2 regions of the Streptomyces sp. NPDC002520 genome follow, and region 2 is predicted to be linked to the other one. Evidence: riboswitches for the same ligand, from Rfam matches in the RefSeq annotation. Region 2 holds a riboswitch; the other holds the start of a gene.
What was found. A riboswitch is a leader RNA that binds a small molecule or an ion and turns the genes downstream of it on or off. The one in region 2 is predicted to bind glycine.
Positions count from the first base shown of each region.

Region 1: linked by a shared signal. The riboswitch ahead of gcvT (glycine cleavage system aminomethyltransferase GcvT) and the one ahead of gcvP (aminomethyl-transferring glycine dehydrogenase) in region 2 are both predicted to bind glycine.

Region 1 is NZ_JBSFXG010000042.1:8,329-11,998, forward strand. Features, by position in the region: gene glyA (serine hydroxymethyltransferase) at 1-117, opposite strand, end outside; gene gcvH (glycine cleavage system protein GcvH) at 132-509, opposite strand; gene gcvT (glycine cleavage system aminomethyltransferase GcvT) at 650-1,768, opposite strand; glycine riboswitch at 1,806-1,927, opposite strand; glycine riboswitch at 1,928-2,025, opposite strand; gene ACWD5D_RS37555 (AAA family ATPase) at 2,174-2,875, shown strand; gene ACWD5D_RS37560 (enhanced serine sensitivity protein SseB) at 2,940-3,670, shown strand, end outside.
Region 2 is NZ_JBSFXG010000065.1:19,953-23,622, forward strand. Features, by position in the region: gene gcvP (aminomethyl-transferring glycine dehydrogenase) at 1-1,939, opposite strand, end outside; glycine riboswitch at 2,115-2,208, opposite strand; gene ACWD5D_RS43245 (PRC-barrel domain-containing protein) at 2,328-2,699, shown strand; partial or broken gene ACWD5D_RS43250 (DNA polymerase IV) at 2,621-3,670, opposite strand, start outside.

The sequences.
Region 1 (3,670 bases), on a different contig from region 2:
CGCGAAGTTCTCGGAGGCGATCATCTCCAGCGTCGACTGCTGGCGGACCAGCTCTGCGTCGACCGCGGCGGCGATCTCCGGGTCCAGCTCGTGCAGGGGGGTGTTCAGGACAGTCATGCGGTTACGACTCCTCAGCCGGCGGTCTCGGCGTTGTACTCGTCGGCGGAGAGCAGGTCGGCCGGCTCCTCCGTGACGCGGACCTTGAACAGCCAGCCACCCTCGAAGGGGGCGGAGTTCACCAGCGACGGGTCGTCGACGACGTCCTCGTTGACCTCGGTGATCTCACCGGTGACCGGGGAGTACAGGTCGGAGACGGACTTGGTCGACTCCAGCTCGCCGCAGGTCTCGCCCGCGGTCACCGTGGAGCCGACCTCGGGGAGCTGGGCGTACACGACGTCGCCGAGCGCGTTGGCCGCGAACTCGGTGATGCCGACCGTCGAGACGCCGTCCTCGGCGGCCGACAGCCACTCGTGCTCCTTGCTGTAGCGCAGCTGCTGCGGGTTGCTCATGGCCTGAATTCTCCTGTACGCGGGAAAGTGCTGGTCGACGGGGGAGTACGGAAAGTGCTGATGAGCAGGCGAAATGTGGGCAGGGTCACGTGATCGTCACGCGACCGGGCCTCAGCCTGCTGGCGCCCTGGGGCCAGTGTCTACTTCTGGCGCTTGTAGAAGGGCAGCGCCACGACCTCGTACGGCTCGTGGTTGCCGCGGATGTCCACGCCGACGCCCTCCGTGCCCGGCGCCGCGTGCGCCGCGTCGACGTAGGCGATGGCGATCGGCTTGCCCAGGGTGGGGGAGGGGGCGCCGGAGGTGACCTCGCCGATCACCTGGCCCCCGGCGACGACGGCGTACCCGGCGCGCGGGACGCGGCGGCCCTCGGCGATCAGGCCGACCAGGACGCGCGGCGGGTTCTGCTCGGCGCGTGCGGCGGCCTCGGTGAGCGCCTCGCGGCCCACGAAGTCGCCCTCCTTCTCGAACTTCACCACCCGGCCGAGCCCGGCGTCGAACGGCGTGAGCGAGGTGGTCAGCTCATGCCCGTACAGCGGCATGCCCGCCTCCAGGCGCAGGGTGTCCCGGCAGGACAGGCCGCACGGCACCAGGCCGACGCCCTCGCCGGCCTTGGTCAGCGCCTGCCACAGCTCCACGGCGTGCTCCGGCTTCACGAACAGCTCGAAGCCGTCCTCGCCGGTGTAGCCGGTGCGGGCGATCAGCGCGGGAACGCCGGCGACGGTGCCGGGCAGGCCCGCGTAGTACTTCAGGCCGTCCAGGTCGGCGTCCGTGAGGGACTTCAGGATGCCGGAGGACTCGGGGCCCTGGACGGCGAGCAGCGCGTAGGCGTCGCGGTCGTCGCGGACCTCCGCGTCGAAGCCCGCGGCGCGCTCGGTCAGCGCGTCGAGCACCACCTGGGCGTTGGAGGCGTTCGCCACGACCATGTACTCGGTCTCGGCCAGCCGGTAGACGATCAGGTCGTCCAGGATGCCGCCGTCGGCCTGGCAGATCATGGTGTAGCGGGCGCGGCCGACACCGACGGAGGCGATGTTGCCGACGAGCGCGAAGTTCAGCAGGGCGGCCGCCTGCGGGCCTGTCACCGTGATCTCGCCCATGTGCGAGAGGTCGAAGAGGCCCGCCTTCGTGCGTACCGCGACGTGCTCGTCACGCTCGGAGCCGTAGCGCAGCGGCATGTCCCAGCCGGCGAAGTCGGTCATGGTCGCACCGAGCGAGCGATGGACGGCGTCCAGCGCGGTGTGACGGAGTTCGGTACTGCTCATCGGTCGGTCGTCTCCCAAGGCAGAGGGGCGAGGAGGTTCCTCCCCATCTGTCATCGGAACCTGAGAGGTTCGCCATGACCACCGACTTGGAAAAGTCGCAGGTCAGGACTTGCACCTTGGGTGGAGCCACTGTCGCAGCGGCCCGCTTTTCAGATGTGCCTCGCCCGCGCGGTAACGGTGCCTGAGAGATTCAAGGGAGGGACTTGCTCCTTCGGCGCCCCAGCGAAGGCTGCTGGGAACTCTCCCGCGCGGATTCAAACGGCCGGTATGCAGTTGGCGGGCACATCATTGCACGCCACACCCCGAGCCGTCAGGGCCGCATCTGTAACCGAGCTGTGGCACTACGCGCACCGAACCACTGGACACCGCGCATTACCTTCTCTTTACATTTGACGGGCAGGGGGCATGCCCCGAGCCCAGCAGGGGAGGACGAACACGGTGAACAGGACCACGGCCTACGCCACCAGCACCGGCATCGCGGTGTCCAAGCAGCCCTCCGCCCCCGCCGTCGAGCGCGGCTCCGGCCGCCCGGCCCCCGTCGTCCGCGACCTGCGCGAGCGCGCCGGCCACAGCCCGCACGCCCTGCACTTCGGCCCGCAGGACCTGGTGGTGATCACCGGCCTGCCCGGCAGCGGGAAGTCCACCCTGATGCGGCGCGCGGTCCCCGGCCACCGGATCGACTCCCAGGACACCCGCGAGCGCTGGGACGCCCGGACCCCCCGTTTCCTCCCGTACGCGCTCTACCGCCCCCTGGTCCGCCTCTCCCACTACGCCGGGCTGCGCCGCTCCCTCGCCACCGGCGAGGGAGTCGTCGTGCACGACTGCGGCACCCAGGCCTGGGTGCGCGCCTGGCTGGCCCGCGAGGCCCGCCGCCGCGGCGGCACCCTGCACCTGCTCCTCCTCGACGTCACCGCCTCCGCCGCCCGGGAGGGCCAGCGCGAGCGCGGCCGGGGCGTGTCCCGCTACGCCTTCCGCCGCCATCGCGGTGCGACCGACCGGCTGCTGCGCGCGGTGCGACGAGGCGAGCTGCCGGCCGGCTGCGGCTCGGCGGTGCTGCTGGACCGGCCGGCGGCGGACGTCCTGCGGCGGATCGTGTTCACAGGGTGAGGCCGGTCACCGGCACCGGATAGCCTTTGGCACCACAGCACGGTTCCCAGCAGGCGGTAGGCACATGGACTTCCCGGCGGACGTTCCCGCGGACTTCCCGGCACAGGCGCACCCCCACCCGCACGGCGGTTGGCCCGGCAACGAACTGGAGGAGGTGCTCTCCGCCTCCTTGGGCGTCCCCTCCGCGGGCGGCCGGATCGTCGAGGTCCTGGGCCGCAGCTTCCTCTGGATCCCGCTGCCCAGCGGAGGCGGCCCGCACAGCGGCCCGCTGGACCTGCCCACCCTGGACATCGAAGGCCAGGTGTACGTCCCGGTCTTCAGTTCCGAGGAGCAGCTGCACCAGGCCACCGGCTCCCACATGTCGTACACCATCGCCCCCGCCGTGGAGTTCGCCCGTGGCCTGCCCCCGCAGGTGGGCCTGGCGGTCAACCCGGGCGGCGTGGTCGGCGTACCCCTGCCGCCCGAGGCGGTGGCGGACCTCTGCCGCGCCGGCCGCACCCCCCTGGACGGCCCCGCCTCCGGCGGCCGCGTCCGGCTCTTCGAGCCCGACTGGCAGGACGACCCGGTCGACTTCCTCTCCGCCGCCTCCGCCGAGTTCGCCGCGACCGGCGTCGTCCGCACCGCCCGCCGCTGCCTCGCCGCCATCGAGACGGCCGACCCCGTGATGTTCGTCGGCGTCGAACTCTCCCAGTACGAGGGCGACATCCGCGCCCTCCCCCTGGAAGCCCTGGGCCGCGCCCTCGGCAACGTCCCCGCCCCCTGGCCGGTCAACCTGGTCCTCATGGACATCGCCGA
Region 2 (3,670 bases):
GCTCGTCGCGGTACTGCTCGATCTTCGCCCGCAGGTCCTCGACGTCGATCTCGCCGTCCTCGGCGGTCTTCACGACGACGACCTTCATGCCGGCCATCACGGCGCTGGCCGCGTTGGTGCCGTGCGCGGAGGACGGGATCAGGCACACGGTGCGCTGCTCGTCACCGTTGGCCCGGTGGTAGCCGCGTACGGCCAGCAGGCCGGCGAACTCGCCCTGGGAACCGGCGTTCGGCTGCAGCGAGACCTTGTCGTACCCGGTGACCTCGGCGAGACGTTCCTCCAGCTCGCGGATGAGGGTCAGGTAGCCCTCGGCCTGCTCGGCGGGCACGAACGGGTGCAGCTGGCCGAACTCGGGCCAGGTGACCGGCTCCATCTCGGTGGTCGCGTTGAGCTTCATGGTGCAGGAGCCCAGCGGGATCATGCCGCGGTCGAGCGCGTAGTCGCGATCGGCCAGCTTGCGCAGGTAGCGCAGCATCGCGGTCTCGGAGCGGTGCTCCTGGAAGACCGGGTGGGTCATGTAGTCGTCGGTGCGCAGGAGCGCCTCGGGCAGCGCCTCCGCGGCGCCCGCGTCGAGCGCCTCGACGTCGCCCTCGACACCGAAGGCGGCGAACACGGCGGCCAGCTGGGCGCGGTTGGTGGTCTCGTCGCAGGCCAGAGAGACGTGGTCGGCGTCGACGAGGTGCAGGTTCACCCCGTTCTCCAGGGCGGCGGCGACGACCTCGGCGGCCTGGCCGGGCACGCGCGCGGTGAGGGTGTCGAAGTAGGCGCCGTGGACGATCTCGACGCCGCCCGCCTTCAGACCCTCGGCGAGGAGGGTGGCGTAGCGGTGGGTGCGCCACGCGATGGTCCGCAGGCCCTCCGGGCCGTGGTAGACGGCGTACATGCCGGCCATGACGGCGAGCAGCACCTGCGCGGTGCAGATGTTGCTGGTGGCCTTCTCACGGCGGATGTGCTGCTCACGGGTCTGCAGCGCGAGACGGTAGGCCTTGTGGCCGTCGGCGTCGACGGAGACGCCCACGAGGCGGCCGGGCAGGCTGCGGGCGAACTTCTCGTGCACCGCCATGTAGCCCGCGTGCGGACCGCCGAAGCCCATCGGCACGCCGAAGCGCTGGGTCGTGCCGACCGCGATGTCCGCGCCCAGCTCGCCCGGCGAGGTCAGCAGGGTCAGCGCCAGCAGGTCGGCGGCGACCGTGACCAGGGCGCCGAGCTCGTGCGCCTGGGCGATGACCGGCTTGAGGTCGCGCACGGCACCGGAGGCGCCCGGGTACTGCAGGAGCACGCCGTTGATCTCACGGGCGGCGATGTCGGCCGGGATGCCCTCGCTGAGGTCGGCGACGACGACCTCGACACCGGTCGGCTCGGCACGCGTCTCTATGACGGCGACGGTCTGCGGCAGCGTGTCCGCGTCGACCAGGAACAGGCCCTTCTTGTTCTTGCCCATGCGCCGGGACAGCGCCATCGCCTCGGCGGCGGCCGTGCCCTCGTCGAGCAGGGAGGCACCGGAGGTCGGCAGGCCGGTGAGGTCGGCGACCGTCGTCTGGAAGTTCAGCAGGGCCTCCAGCCGGCCCTGGGAGATCTCCGGCTGGTACGGCGTGTAGGCCGTGTACCAGGCGGGGTTCTCCATGACGTTGCGCAGGATGACGGGCGGCGTGAAGGTCCCGTAGTAGCCGAGCCCGATCATCGAGCCGAGCACCTGGTTGCGGTCGGCGAGCGAGCGCAGCTCGGCGAGCACCTCGGCCTCGGTGCGGGCGCCCGGAAGGTCCAGGGCCTCGGCGTTCTTGATCACATCCGGGACCGCGGCGGCGGTCAGCTCGTCGAGCGAGCCGTAGCCGACGTGCGCGAGCATCTTGGCCCGCGCCTCCGGGTCGGGCCCGATGTGGCGCTGCTCGAAGGGGGTGCCCGCTTCGAGCTCGGAGAGCGGAATGCGATGGGCGGTCATGTGCGGAGGCCTCCTGGTCTGTGCGACCTGCGAGGGGCACCACGGCGCGGGTGCCCGGACGGCCTCCCCCTCTGTCATCTCAAACCTGAGAGCTTCACCGGGCACACTGAAGGCCCGGCTTTCACCGTCGGTGAGAGCGGGAGCCGTCGGCGCCCGCCCTGCTTTCCAGAGTGACCTCGTCCGTGCGGTACGGGGGCCTGAGAGATTCCGGGGAGGAGTTGCTCCTTCGGCGCCTCCGACTGCTCGGAGGACTCTCCCGCACGGGGTCAGCAGCCGTTGTCAGACTACCAGCGAGGTCAATGCTCGCGGCCTCGAGTGGCCGCCTCCCTGAATCTGCTCTTTTGTAGTGCTTACGGATGAGTTGCGACCAAGTGGAGGGAGAGGGACCGTGCAGACCGACATCGATCCGCGCAACCTGATCGGCCGCAAGGCGTTCGACCGCAATGGCACCAAGATAGGCACCATCGACGAGGTGTACCTCGACGACGCCACAGGTGTGCCGGAGTGGGCCGCCATACGCACCGGTCTGTTCTCCCGGGACGCCTTCGTCCCGCTGGAGCCCAGCGAGCTGATCGAGGGCACCCTCAGAGTCCCCTTCGACCGCGCGCTCATCAAGGACGCCCCCGACTTCGGCGTGGGCCGCCACCTCTCCCCCGAGCAGGAACTCCAGCTCTACCACCACTACGGCCTGGACGTGGGCGCCCCTCCCTCACCCCCGGACCACGACTTCGGCAAACTGGCCGGAACGGAGGAGAGCTGAGAACCGGAACGGAGCAGAGCTGACAAAGGCCTCCGGAACCTTGCCGACTCCGTTGGCCGCAGCCCCCCAAGGCGCGGGGAACCGCACGCCAGGCCCCCACGCACCCGCACCCGCACCCGGCTGCCGACCTTCACCCCCCTAAACATCCGTCTCCACCCCACCCCCCACCAGTGGCAGCGGATCCGCCCCCGCCAAGTCAGGATCGTCGACCCGAAACGTCCGTACACGCCCCGGCTCCGAGTCCGGCGTCTCGAACCGCACGGTGACCCGGCCCAGCCCGCTGCCCTGCACCCAGCCGTGCCCGTACTCGGCGTGCCGGACGTCGTGTCCGGCACTGTAGTGCCGCTCGGCGGGCTCCGGCGGCTCCTCCACCGGCTCCGGAGCCGCCTCCTCCGGCTCGGTGGGCCGCAGAGCGCCCGCCGTCTGCGCGAACAGGTCCTCCTGCGTGTAGTCGGCGAGCCCGGAGACGCCCACGCCGAGCAACCGCACCCCGCCCGTGGTGTCCACGGACTCCAGCAGCCGTGCGGCCGCCTCCCGGATCACCGCCGGGTCGTCCGTGGGGCCTCTGAGCGTCTCGGAGCGGGTCAGTGTCGAGAAGTCGTACCTCCGCACCTTCAGCACGATGGTGCGCCCGGACAGGCCCGCCCCGCGCAGCCGCCCCACGCACCGGTCGGCGAGCCGCTGCACCTCCATCCCGACCCGCAGCCGGTCGTGGATGTCCACGTCGTAGGTGTCCTCGACCGACACCGACTTGGCCTCCCGCTCGGCCACCACGGGCCGGTCGTCGCGCGCCAGCGCCATGGCGTACAGGGCGTGTCCGTGCGCCTTGCCGAGCATCCGGACCAGTTCGTCCTCGCCCGCCTCGGCCAGCTCCTCGACGGTGGTGATCCCGGCCCGCCGCAAGTGGTCCCCGGTGGCCGGCCCGACCCCCGGCAGGGTCCGCACCGACATCGGTCCGAGCAGGTCCCGCT